One region of the Paenibacillus sp. J2L1-98 genome, then DNA from elsewhere that is predicted to be linked to it. Evidence: riboswitches for the same ligand, from Rfam matches in the RefSeq annotation. Region 1 holds a riboswitch; each other region holds the start of a gene.
What was found. Region 1 has a riboswitch for thiamine pyrophosphate ahead of AC0YNZ_RS01460 (ABC transporter substrate-binding protein). Riboswitches for the same ligand answer to the same signal wherever they lie in the genome.

Region 1 (4,166 bases):
ACCGGTTTTATTTCGAGAATGTCCGGAAGTATTTGGACCCGATGAATGTGAGGGCGCAGCGTCAAGCGGCTATCCAGTATACGCTGCAGCAGGTTAATCAACTGTACGTGCAGTCCGGTTTTTCTTATGTGAAGGTTACGCTCGCCGAGCATAAACCGCAGGAGCAGCTTGATTATATCCGCCTGCTTGGGCAGATAACGGATGAAGCGATTACGGATGAGCTTACAGCCGCTTATTTACTCGTGTATGGACGCGTCCCGTCTGCGGTCCAGCGGGAGGAAGCAGACAAAAACGGCGAGCCGGCTGAACTTGGGGTCAATGGTGAGGAAGGGGAAGATACGTCGGCTCAGGCCGTTGTTCAGGAGACTGCGCAAGCAGCGCTAGCGAATGTAGCAAAGCAGATATCGCCTCCAGAAGGAGAAGCGGAGCAGCTCACGGAGCAAAACGATGTGCGGTTTACAGGCGAGCGGCTGGTTGTGAATCAAGCGGTCAAGCAAGGCTATAGCAGCGTCTATCATGAGCATATGAGCCGTTATGAATTTGCCGGACCGCTGGTGAAGGGATTGCGCGTGCTGGATGCCGCTTGCGGAGCGGGTTACGGAAGCGCCATGCTGAAGCGGGCGGGAGCGGCTGAGGTGGTAGGTGTCGACGTTGACGGGCCGTCGCTTGAGCGGGCCGGGCGGGACTACGGCAGCAGCGGCGTCTCGTTTGCGGAGGGAGATGTGCTGCGGCTGCCCTTTGAGGATGAATCGTTTGATGCTGTCGTTTCCTTCGAGACGATCGAGCATGTCGTCTCGGGAGCGGATTGGATAAGGGAGTCGGCTCGCGTGCTGAAAGATGGAGGCTTGTTTATCGTATCGACGCCGAATCGCGCCGTTACGAATATGCATATTTATTTCGAGGAGCAGCCCTTTAACCAGCATCACCGCTTTGAATACCGTACGGCTGAGCTGATAGGAGAGCTTGTCATGCACTACGCGGTCGAGGCCGTGTATGGTCAGAATGCGTTCGATGATTCGAGGTTTCCTGCGATGCGCTGGCTGCGCCAAATGAACGCAATCGCGCCAGATCGCAGTGAGGAGCATAAGCGGAATTGGACGCCGCACATGCTGATCCCGCTCCACGAGCTTAAGAGCGCCGAGCCGATGTATGTCGTGGCGGTGTGCCGGAAGACGAAGCGAAATAAGGCTTGATGATAATCATTTTTGAAAAAAGCTAGCGTCATGTTCGGGTTTTGCTATACAATTGAAGATGTTGACGAACCGAATATGTTCCGGGGAGCTGCTAAAGCCGGCTGAGAGGGGATTATCTGTACAATTCCGACCCGCTAAACCTGATCTGGATAATGCCAGCGTAGGGACAGAAGCTTTGTTTGCTTGCCAGGCTAGGGTCGGAGCGGTTCGGCCTTTGCCAGTACTAACAGCTGCACAGCCGATTATAGGGCGTCCTCCGGATCAGGGGGACGTTTTTTTATTGCAGCATTGCAAGATGCGGCGATGAACCGGATACTAACGAGGAATTGTCACCATTATAAACAGAAGCAGCGAGAGGGGAACAAACACATCATGAATCAGAAGAAAGCAAGGCAAATGTCGTGGAGAATCACAGCTGCTATGCTCGTGTTCGTAATGGCGCTGGCAGGCTGCGGCGCAAATAACAACGGGCCAGAGGCGGGCGGGCAGCCGCAAAAACAGGAGGGAGCGGCGGACAAGCCGCTTGAGAAGGTGCAGGTTGTTCTGGACTGGACGCCGAATACGAACCATACCGGGCTTTATGCAGCTAGAGATAAAGGCTTTTTCAAGGAGCAGGGACTTGATGTTGAAATTATTCAACCGGGTCAAAGCGGTGCCGATCAAATGGTAGCCTCGGGCAACGTACAGTTCGGCGTAAGCTACCAGGAGTCGGTAACGATGGCTCGGATCGCCGGCGTTCCGCTCGTGTCGATCGCGGCAGTCATTCAGCACAACACCTCGGGCTTCGCATCGCCGCTCGCGAAGGGGATCGATTCGCCTGAGAAATTCGAAGGCAAGACCTACGGCGGCTGGGGCGCTCCTGTCGAGGAGGCGGTCATTCAATCGCTTATGCAGGAGAAGGGCGCGGACATCGGCAAAGTGAACATTATCAGCATCGGCGACAGCGACTTTTTTACGGCGGTTAAGCGCGATATTGATTTTGCATGGATTTATTATGCGTGGACCGGCGTGGAAGCAGAGCTTCGCGGCGAAAAAATCAATATGCTTTATTTGACCGATTACAGCGACAAGCTGGACTACTATACGCCGGTGCTTGTGACGAATGAGACGATGATCAAGGATAAACCGGATGTGGTCAAAGCGTTCACGGCTGCCGCTTCCAAAGGCTACCAATACGCGATTGACAATCCCGGGGATGCAGCAGAGCTTTTGATTAAAGCGGAGCCCGATTTAAATGCGGATCTCGTGCGCGCAAGCCAGAAATGGCTAAGTCCGAAATATCAGGATGACGCGCCTCGCTGGGGCGAACAGAAGCTCAGCGTATGGGAAAATTACGCGAGCTGGATGTACGAGCACAAGCTGCTGGAGAAGGAACTTGAGGCGGACAAAGCATTCACGAATGAATTTTTGCCGGAATAAGGATTGGGAAACTTTCGGCGAAGACCGAGGAGGCGGCATTGGCCGCTTCCGTTAACAACGATGAGAAAGCAGGAAATCAGATGGCAAGCGCCTTAGTGAGCATTCAAATACTGCCGACAACACCGGGTGGCGAAAGCGTCATTCCATACGTGGACCGGGCAATCGAGATTATTAAAGCAGCGGGCGTGCCGTACCGCGTAGCGCCGCTTGAGACGACGATGGAGGGCGAGCTTAGCCATCTGCTCAGCGTGGTGCAGTCGATGAGCGAAGCGATGACGGAAATGGGCTGTCCCTCCGTTATTTCGCAAATAAAAATTTATTACAATCCGGCGAACGGAGCATCGATGGACAGGCTGCTGGAGAAATATCCAGATGGACAATAGGAGCAGCATTTGGTCAAAAATATGGCCTCCAGCCATCGTGCTGACAGTGCTGCTTGCGTGCTGGCAGACGGCGTCTGCTCTTGGTTTATTTCAACAATGGCTGATTCCATCGCCTGTTTCGATCGTGCAGGAGGCAATCCGGATTTGGCCGCGGCTAATGACACATACGGAAGCGACGGTGCAGCTAACGCTGCTTGGCTTTGCAGGAGGATCGGCAGTGGGCTTCGTGCTCGCCGCTTTGCTGCATTTAATTCCCGGCGTACGGGCGGCGGTATACCCGCTGCTCGTTCTATCGCAAAACGTGCCCGTTATTGCGATTGCGCCGATTTTGACGATGCTGCTTGGCTGGGGTCTGCTGCCGAAGGTTCTGCTTGTGATCATGGTGTGTTTTTTCCCGATAACGGTAGCTATGCTGAGCGGCTTAATGAATACCGATGCGCAGCTTCGCGATTATTTGCAAATGATCGGTATCCGCAAGTGGCAGCTGTTTTGGCGGCTGGAGCTTCCGCATGCCGTCGTTCATTTATTTTCAGGATTAAAAATTGCGGCCTCCTACAGCGTGCTGAGCGCGGTTGTAGCCGAATGGCTCGGCACGAACAAGGGACTAGGCTCGTTCATGCTGATATCATCCAAAGGCTTTATGCCGGAACGCGTGTTTGCGGCGGTCATAATTATCGTTGCGCTCAGTTTGACGTTATTTGGATTTGTGGTCTTAGCGGAGCGACTCGTCATACGTTGGCGCCCTGAGAACGAGGTGAAGTAGCAGATGAGCAATAAGGCTGAGAATAATACGGAAACGCTGCAGGTGCAAGGCATCCGGAAGCAGTTTGGCAAAGGTGCCTTTAGCAAAGAGGTGCTCGCGGGCTTATCGTTTACCGTAGCGGATGGAGAATTCGTATCGATTGTAGGACCCTCCGGCAGCGGGAAGACGACATTGTTTCAAATCATTGGCGGCTTGGAGCAGCCATCGGCAGGCGAGATCTGGATTAACGGCAGGCAGACGACCGGAGAGCGCGGACATATTTCTTACATGCCGCAGCAAGCGTCGCTGCTGCCATGGCGAACCGTTGCGGGCAATATTGAGCTGTCGCTTACGATCTCCGGCGTTGACCGAAAGTCGGCGAAGGGGAAGACAAGAGAGTGGCTGAAGCGGATCGGCTTGCATGAATAT
Region 2 (4,166 bases), on a different contig from region 1:
GAAAGAATGACCGTGGAAAAATGTTTTCTGCTCGTGATAATCGGCATAAAACGCGTCGTACACCTCATCCGTCGCAAGCGTTGCAGCCACAGGCAAATAGCCGCCCGTAAGGCCTTTCCCGATTACCATCAGATCAGGTGCAACGTCTTCGAGATCGCAAGCGAACATAGCGCCTGTCCGGCCGAAACCAGTCGCCACCTCGTCAGCGATGAGCAGTACGTTATACTCGCGGCACAGCGCAGCCATCTCGCGTAAACAGCCCTGAGGCATTACTATGATGCCGCTGGCCCCTTGCACTATAGGCTCCACGATGAGCGCAGCGATCTCATCTGACCGCGTCTCAAGAAGATGACGCAAAGCTGTGAGTGTTTCTTGCTTCGCTTCAGCGGCACCGCCCTCATGACGGTAAGCATACGGATAAGGAATAACATGGGATGGAAAAAGCATGGGGCGGAACACGTCATGATAAAGCGGAATAGCGCCTACGCTGACCGCGCCGATCGTATCCCCATGGTACGCCTGCTTCATTGTAATGAACGTCGTTTTACCTCTTACCCCGCGATTGTGCCAATATTGAAATGCCATTTTGATTGCAATTTCGACTCCGGTTGCTCCGGAATCGGAGTAAAAAACTTTATGTAAGCCTTTCGGAGCGATCTCCGCCAGCTTCTCAGCAAGCTCGATTGCCGGTACATTCGCCATTCCGAGCAAAGTAGTGTGGGCGACCCGTTCTAACTGGTCCGTAATCGCCTGATTCAACTCCGGCACATTATGCCCGTGCACATTGAGCCAAACGGATGAAAAGCCGTCATAATAAGCTCTTCCCTGAACGTCATAGAGCCGGACGCCTTCGCCCCGTTCGATAATGAGCGGATCAGCGTCATTGTAATCTTTCATTTGCGTAAAAGGATGCCATAAGTGAGCCTTATTAATGGCTGCAAGCCGTTCATAATGCGGTGTCATCATAAATCACCATCCGTTAATCTTTTTGATTGTTAACCAAATTATTATCATTAAGGTTAACAATTGAATGTAGCCATTCTAGCAGACCAGACTAACGCTGTAAAGAGAATTCAAAGCGCAGCATAAAAGAAAAACATCCTGCACCCTTCAATGCGCGAGCCTGCGGATAAAACAACAAACACCCCTCTGCAATAATCACAGAAGGGTCATCTGACTAATTCGATATCTATTTGATTAATTATCCGAATACAAATTGTCGTCGTCAGCGATGCTTTGAATGTCCTCCGAGCTGATGCTGATGTAGCCGTATCCGTCTGCCTGCTGCTTCTTTAAAGCTTTCTCTTTGAAAAACTTCGGGCTGCCCTCGCCGGCATCCTCATCGTAAACGAGCAGGATGCCGTCCGTCTTGCGGAACAACAGCTCGTCCCGCGCCGTAAACTGCCAAATCCCGTTATACGGCTGGTTGCTGACCGCGGCGTAATAATCAACCCCTCTCAGCACCTGCTGATAAAATTCCTTTTTATCGTCCTTCCACTTTTCTTCCGGGTTGCTGTAAGCCGTAATAATCGAAAGCCTCAAATGAGGATATATTTCCTTGAGCGCGATGACGACCTCGCAAGCCCACAGATCAACGCCATACTGGCCCGGGGTGATGACCCATTCGAGTCCGTCTTCTATGAGCGGAATCAGCTTTCCTGTCAACGCTTTTTTAATATAAACGATGCCCTCATGCTTCTGGCTGAAAATATTAAGCTCATGCGCCCGATAGCCTGTTACGAGTAGATTTTTCATTTGTTCAACGCCTTTTCCAATAATTAAGGTTTACATCTCTCCAGTGTATGCTATAGTAGAAAAAATACAAATCTTATATTTACCTATTAATTTCACTAGGGGAGTTTAACGGCTGAGATGGAGCGCATTTGCTCCGGACCCTTGGAACCTGATCTGGATCATTCCAGCGGAGGGAAGTGGAGCAGAAGCTTTCATTCATGTCCGCTAGCCTTGTTGAACGTTAGACCCTTCATTTCCCTTCGGAAATGGGCGGGTCTTTATTTGTCTGCGGAGGAATGCTGAGGCAGGAAACCCCGTGCTGAATTTCGAACCCCTTAAGGAGGATCGTATCGATGAACGCTCTAAACAAAATACGGGAACAAAATCCGCTTATCCATAACATTACGAACATCGTGGTCACCAATTTTACCGCTAACGGCCTGCTTGCCCTGGGCGCATCCCCCTTTATGGCCTATGCCCATGAGGAAGTTGCCGATGTGGCCAAAATGGCAAGCGCCGTCGTGCTCAATATCGGCACGCTGGATGAGCAAATCGTAGAAGCCTGTTTGCTCGCCGGAAAATCCGCCAATGAACATAATGTGCCTGTCGTATTCGATCCGGTAGGCGCAGGCGCTACGTCCTTTCGCACCGCTGCCGCCCGCAGGATCATCGAAGGCGTAAAACTGGCCGTGCTGAGAGGAAATGTGGCCGAAGTCGCTAATGTCATCGGCGAGAGCTGGTCCATCAAGGGCGTTGATGCCGGCGAAGGCGAAGGTAACGCCATCTCTATCGCTCAGTCGGCTGCGCGCAAGCTCGGCTGTATCGTTGTCATTACCGGCAAAGAGGATGTTATTACCGATGGCAATACAACGTTCCTGGTGGGCAACGGACATCCGATTTTAACGAAAATAACCGGTGCAGGCTGCTTGCTTAGCTCGTTGGTCGGCGCTTTCGCGGCAGTCGGCGGGAAAGCCATGGTAGCGGCTGTGGCTGAAGCGCTCGCATTCTACGGTGTTGCCGCTGAAATAGCCTATGACCGTACTGCCGGGCAAGGACCGGGAAACTTTCAGGTTGAATTAATCAATCAATTAGCGCTTGTTTCTGCTGAAACGCTCAAGCAGAATGCAAAGCTTGAGCAGCTGCTGCCGTAATGCAACTATACGATCGAAGGAGATAATGAGATGAAAATATATAAAGCGTTAACGATTGCAGGCTCAGACAGCGGCGGCGGCGCAGGTATTCAAGCCGATCTGAAAACCTTTCAAGAGCTCGGCACATACGGCATGTCCGTCATAACCGCGGTTACTGCCCAGAATACGCTTGGCGTTCAAGGCGTCTATCCTATGGAGGCTGCGGCCATTAGAAGGCAGCTTGAATCGATTGGCGAAGACCTGGAACCTGCCGCACTAAAGACAGGCATGCTGTTTAACGGAGAAATCATAGAGATCGTGGCCGCCAAAATAAAACAGTTTAAGTGGCAGAACTTGATCATTGATCCTGTCATGGTAGCCAAAGGAGGCTCTTCCCTGCTCCAGCAGGAAGCCATTCAATCGCTCATCAAGTATTTGCTGCCGCTCGCGCTCGTGACTACGCCTAACATTCCGGAGGCTGAGCTGCTCGCGAGGATGCCTATCCGCACGCTCAGCAACCGGGAGGAAGCAGCCAAAATCCTGTATCAAATGGGCTCGCGTTATGTCGTCATTAAGGGCGGCCATGATACGGGCAGCGAACGGCTTGTCGACCTCATTTATGATGGGGAGCGATTCGACTATTTAGAAAGCAAGCGCATCGATACCCGTCATACTCATGGTACCGGGTGCACCTTCTCGGCTGCGTTAACGGCTCTTATCGCGCAAGGAAATTCAGTACCGGATGCGATTAGAACAGCCAAAGCCTTCATTCAAGCCGCCATTGAAGATCAGCTAGGGTTCGGCGGCGGCCATGGACCTACGAATCATTTTGCGTATCAGCGCAGGCTGCGCAGCGGGATGCATGACTAGGACAACATACAGATAACCATAACAAACGCCGCTTCCGTAACGGAAGCGGCGTTTGTTAATTATCCAAGCTATTCGGCTGTTTTCTCCTGACGCTAAACCTTTTCCAGCGCTGCTCGAGGAATGTCTAACGCGTTCATGGCTGACTCGATCATGCTGTCTCCTTGAGCATATTCGGCTTGCGGAGCGCTTTGAGACGCAATTGCCCTCTCCGGTACGATTCCAAAGCTCGTTAAGGATGCCGCTATGCTGCAAAGCAGTACGGACATACATAGCGCATTTTTGATCATTGACTGGTTACTTAGCGGTTATCCACTTTCTCCGGATAGAGATCATGATTCATGAGGCGATGCTCCGCTATTTGCTCGTATTTGGTGCCCGGCTGCCCCCAGTTGCAATAAGGGTCGATAGATATGCCGCCGCGAGGCGTAAACT
Region 3 (4,166 bases), on a different contig from region 1:
CTGAATTTGATCCGGATTAAAGTGGAAGACGGCTTCCCAAACCGTGGATAGGCTAATATCCGCCGCTCCGACAGATATCGATAACGCCAAGGACAAGATCAGTGCAGCTATCCCGCCAAACAGAATGACCGTGGCCATCAGAGGCCGTGTAGGCAGCTTCGTGCCTGCCGCTGCTTTCGCGTTTAATGAAGAAGACATCTTCTAACTACCCTTCTGTATGAATAATCTGCTATATTGATAACGATTCTCGTTTTCAATATAGCAGATAATTCATACATTTTCAACGCTAAAATTCAATCATTCCATGGCAGTGATGCAAACAAAATGCCGCCAGCGATCATGTCCGGCTGACATGATCACTGACGGCATTTCTTCTAAATTATTCCAACAATCGGCTGTACGTCCAGGCAGCGCTAGCTATAAATGCTGCTTCCTGCCGCTTTAAACGCATCCGACTTTTCCTTCATCCCCGCTTCAATCGCATCTGTCGTTTCCATCCCGTTTTGCGCAGCGTATTCCCTGATATCCTGGGTTATGCGCATGCTGCAAAACTTAGGACCGCACATGGAACAGAAATGTGCCGATTTTGCCGCATCCGCCGGGAGCGTTTCATCGTGATACGCCATTGCGCGCTCAGGGTCAAGCGATAGATGGAACTGGTCGCGCCAGCGGAATTCGAAACGCGCCTTGGACAACGCATCGTCACGGTATTTCGCCCGCGGATGGCCCTTCGCCAAGTCGGCAGCATGAGCTGCGATTTTGTAAGTAATAACGCCTTCTTTCACATCCTCCTTGTTCGGAAGCCCCAGATGCTCCTTCGGCGTTACGTAGCAAAGCATGGCCGTACCGAACCAACCGATCATTGCGGCTCCGATAGCCGACGTAATATGGTCATAGCCTGGTGCAATATCTGTCGTAAGCGGCCCTAGCGTGTAAAAAGGAGCTTCATCGCAAACTTCCAGCTGACGGTCCATATTTTCTTTTATAAGATGCATCGGCACATGACCCGGGCCTTCGATCATAACCTGAACGTCATGCTTCCAAGCGATTTTCGTCAGTTCGCCCAGCGTATCAAGCTCGGCGAATTGTGCTGCATCATTCGCATCGGCAATCGAACCCGGTCTCAAACCGTCGCCCAAAGAGAACGACACGTCATATGCCTTCATAATCTCGCAAATCTCTTCGAAATGCGTATATAAGAAGTTTTCCTTATGGTGAGCCAGGCACCACGCGGCCATAATTGATCCGCCCCGCGAGACAATGCCGGTAACGCGTTTAGCTGTGAGCGGTATGTAACGCAGAAGCACGCCCGCATGAATGGTGAAATAATCGACGCCTTGTTCCGCTTGCTCGATAAGCGTATCGCGGAATACTTCCCAGCTGAGGTCCTCCGCTTTGCCGTTTACCTTCTCCAGCGCTTGATAGATCGGCACCGTTCCAACCGGAACCGGAGAATTACGGATGATCCATTCACGCGTCGTGTGGATATTTTTGCCCGTGGACAAATCCATTATCGTGTCGGCTCCCCAACGGGTCGCCCACGTCATTTTCTCCACTTCCTCTTCGATCGAGGACGCAACGGCGGAATTACCGATATTCGCATTGATTTTTACGTGAAAATGACGTCCGATAATCATCGGCTCGCTCTCCGGATGATTGATGTTTGTCGGGATAATCGCACGCCCGGCTGCAATCTCGCTGCGTACAAACTCCGCGTCCATTCCTTCGCGAATCGCGATGTATTCCATCTCCGAAGTAATAATCCCCTTACGGGCATAATGAAGCTGCGTCACATTTTGTCCGGCTTTTGCCCGCAGCGGCTGTCTCATCAGGCCAGGAAAGCGCTCGGCCCCCCGTTGATTTGCCTTTTCCTCTGTCAAAAACCCGTTATCCTCAGGCTTTATTTCCCGGCCTCCATAATGCTCCACATCTCCGCGTTCGTTAATCCATTCGCTGCGAAGGTTCGGCAATCCGCGCCGCACATCTGCTGTATAGCTTTCATCGGTATAAGGGCCGCTTGCATCATAAACTCTTATCGGTTCGTTCGGCAGCTCTTCGCCATTTCTTCCCGAGCTTGCCTCCAAAGCAATTTCTCTCATTGGTACACGGATACTTTCCTTCGAGCCAGTTACATAAACTTTCCGGCTGCCCGGAAGCGGAGTCGTAATAATCGGCATATCAAAAACCTCCCAATTTGGTATATGTAGAATATCTCCTTGAGGCATATGCGAGCTTATAAGAAAGTTTAAAGCACCGCTGTAATACACTGCATGAGTGGTGCATGCACTGCAATCGCTGGAGCGTGTAGTCTTATATAACAAAAAAACCGCTCCAGCGAAGGAGCGGTCGAAGTGTGTCGTCAGGCGCATGTCATCTGGCCGGGGTTTCCCTCCGGATAGATGAGGCTTCAAAAGTCATGCTTATTTCAGCTGACGTTTCAGCTGAATTCGGCAGAGCTCTCACGCGCAATTGCATAAACGCACAATCCCACTTTCCTACGCTGGCATAACCCAGATCAGGTTCAAAGGGACCAAAGCGAATCGCTTTATCTCAGCCGTGACGGCGCCCCTAGTGGATTTCCTTGTTTGACTATAACGTTTAGAGATGAGGGATGTCAACCCTTTATTACCATCAGCCGGAAAAACAGGTCCCGCTAAAGACCGCTTTCCTTCATCAGCTTCACCCAACGATCTGCCGTATGCCGCCATGTGAACGTCTGCTCGACCCGCTCGCGGCTATTCCTGCCGAGCTTCTGCCGCAGCTGCTTATCACGCAGAAGCAAATCCAGCTTTTCCTTCAGCTCCGATTCAACCTTAGCCGGATTAACCAAATAGCCGGTTATGCCGTTACGGATAATTTCCTTCATTCCGCCTGCTCGCGTCGCTACAACAGGTACGCCGCAGGACATCGCCTCCACATTAACGAGGCCAAACGCCTCGCGCTGCCCGGACGGAACGACCGCTACGTCAGCAACGAGCATCCAGCCCGGCACCTCGGTATGCGGCACATAAGGCACAAAACGAACATGGCCCGGGCTTTTGCGTCCCAGCTTTTCGAGCTTGCGGACATAGGCTGTTTTGCGATGCGAACCGTAAAACGGGCTGCCTACGATTACGACGACAAGATTGGGATTGCTTTTGGCAAGCTGCGGCACGATTTTCAGCAAATGGTGAACGCCCTTAAGCGGGATGAGCCGTCCCATGAACAGCACTACCTTTTTGCCGCTCAAGCCCCTTTTTTTACGCAGCTTCTCCCTTTTTGCTGCACCTTCAGCGGAATACTGCGACGGGAATCGAGCGATTTCGACCCCAGGATAAATCACTCGCAGATTAGACGCAACCTCTGGCGCTTTAGACATAATGATCCGCCTAAGAAACTCGCTATTTACAATGATTTTATCCGCTGCCTGCAGGCACTTATGGAGATGGGCGGGCGATATATACTTGGGGGATATAAAAGTTGATGAATGCAAATAAAGCCAGACACGTTTGCCTGGGTTCATTCGCTTCATCGTCAGCACAAATTGCGGGCGATTCTCGACGTCAATGACGTGAGGAGAAAACTGCCGCACCGCCTGTCCTACATTCTGAATATATCGCTCTATGCTGCCGGTTGGAAACCGTTCGCAGAATACACCGTTAAACGATCCCCGACGGGGCAGCCGCTTACTTAATTTTCCGAAAATACGCGGTTCTGCGTAAGGTTTCAGCAGCGGAGCAAACTTCTCTATTACACGCTCTACGGAGCTGCTTCCTGATGATGGAATCGGGAAAGAGCCCGGCGTCACAATCGCCATTTTGATTGGTGCCATCTACTCGGATGCCTCCTACATGATCTGCTATTTTGCAGTATCATACGCGAAGGGAAATGACTTTGACACGGCCTTGCAAGCTTACAGCTTGAATTTCATCTGGAATAATCCGGCCTTACGTGCCGCCATATATATAATAACGACCAGCGGCCCGATGAATACACCTATTACGCCAACCAGCTTGAAGCCTACATATAAGCTTATGAGTGCTGACAAAGAGCCGATACCAACGGAATCGCCGAGAATTTTCGGCTCAACGATGCGACGGAATACGGTAATGACGAGAAACAGCACGATAAGCCCGACGCCCACATATAAGTTACCTGTAAGCATCAAATAGCCTCCCCACGGTACT

Region 2: it holds a riboswitch for thiamine pyrophosphate, as region 1 does, so the genes downstream of both, thiM (hydroxyethylthiazole kinase) here and AC0YNZ_RS01460 (ABC transporter substrate-binding protein) in region 1, are expected to answer to the same signal.
Region 3: it holds a riboswitch for thiamine pyrophosphate, as region 1 does, so the genes downstream of both, thiC (phosphomethylpyrimidine synthase ThiC) here and AC0YNZ_RS01460 (ABC transporter substrate-binding protein) in region 1, are expected to answer to the same signal.

What each region holds. Positions count from the first base shown of each region.
Region 1 covers NZ_JBWDNW010000001.1:299,316-303,481, reverse strand. The annotation lists gene AC0YNZ_RS01465 (methyltransferase domain-containing protein) at 1-1,193, shown strand, start outside; TPP riboswitch at 1,265-1,377, shown strand; gene AC0YNZ_RS01460 (ABC transporter substrate-binding protein) at 1,566-2,612, shown strand; gene AC0YNZ_RS01455 (thiamine-binding protein) at 2,693-2,995, shown strand; gene AC0YNZ_RS01450 (ABC transporter permease) at 2,985-3,758, shown strand; gene AC0YNZ_RS01445 (ABC transporter ATP-binding protein) at 3,762-4,166, shown strand, end outside.
Region 2 covers NZ_JBWDNW010000002.1:706,883-711,048, forward strand. The annotation lists gene bioA (adenosylmethionine--8-amino-7-oxononanoate transaminase) at 1-963, opposite strand, end outside; gene AC0YNZ_RS08220 (SLOG family protein) at 1,198-1,755, opposite strand; TPP riboswitch at 1,843-1,947, shown strand; gene thiM (hydroxyethylthiazole kinase) at 2,088-2,885, shown strand; gene thiD (bifunctional hydroxymethylpyrimidine kinase/phosphomethylpyrimidine kinase) at 2,916-3,734, shown strand; gene AC0YNZ_RS08235 (hypothetical protein) at 3,827-4,021, opposite strand; gene queF (preQ(1) synthase) at 4,033-4,166, opposite strand, start outside.
Region 3 covers NZ_JBWDNW010000031.1:46,750-50,915, reverse strand. The annotation lists gene AC0YNZ_RS29155 (FecCD family ABC transporter permease) at 1-198, opposite strand, end outside; gene thiC (phosphomethylpyrimidine synthase ThiC) at 414-2,177, opposite strand; TPP riboswitch at 2,476-2,580, opposite strand; gene AC0YNZ_RS29145 (glycosyltransferase family 4 protein) at 2,654-3,811, opposite strand; gene ytvI (sporulation integral membrane protein YtvI) at 3,893-4,166, opposite strand, start outside.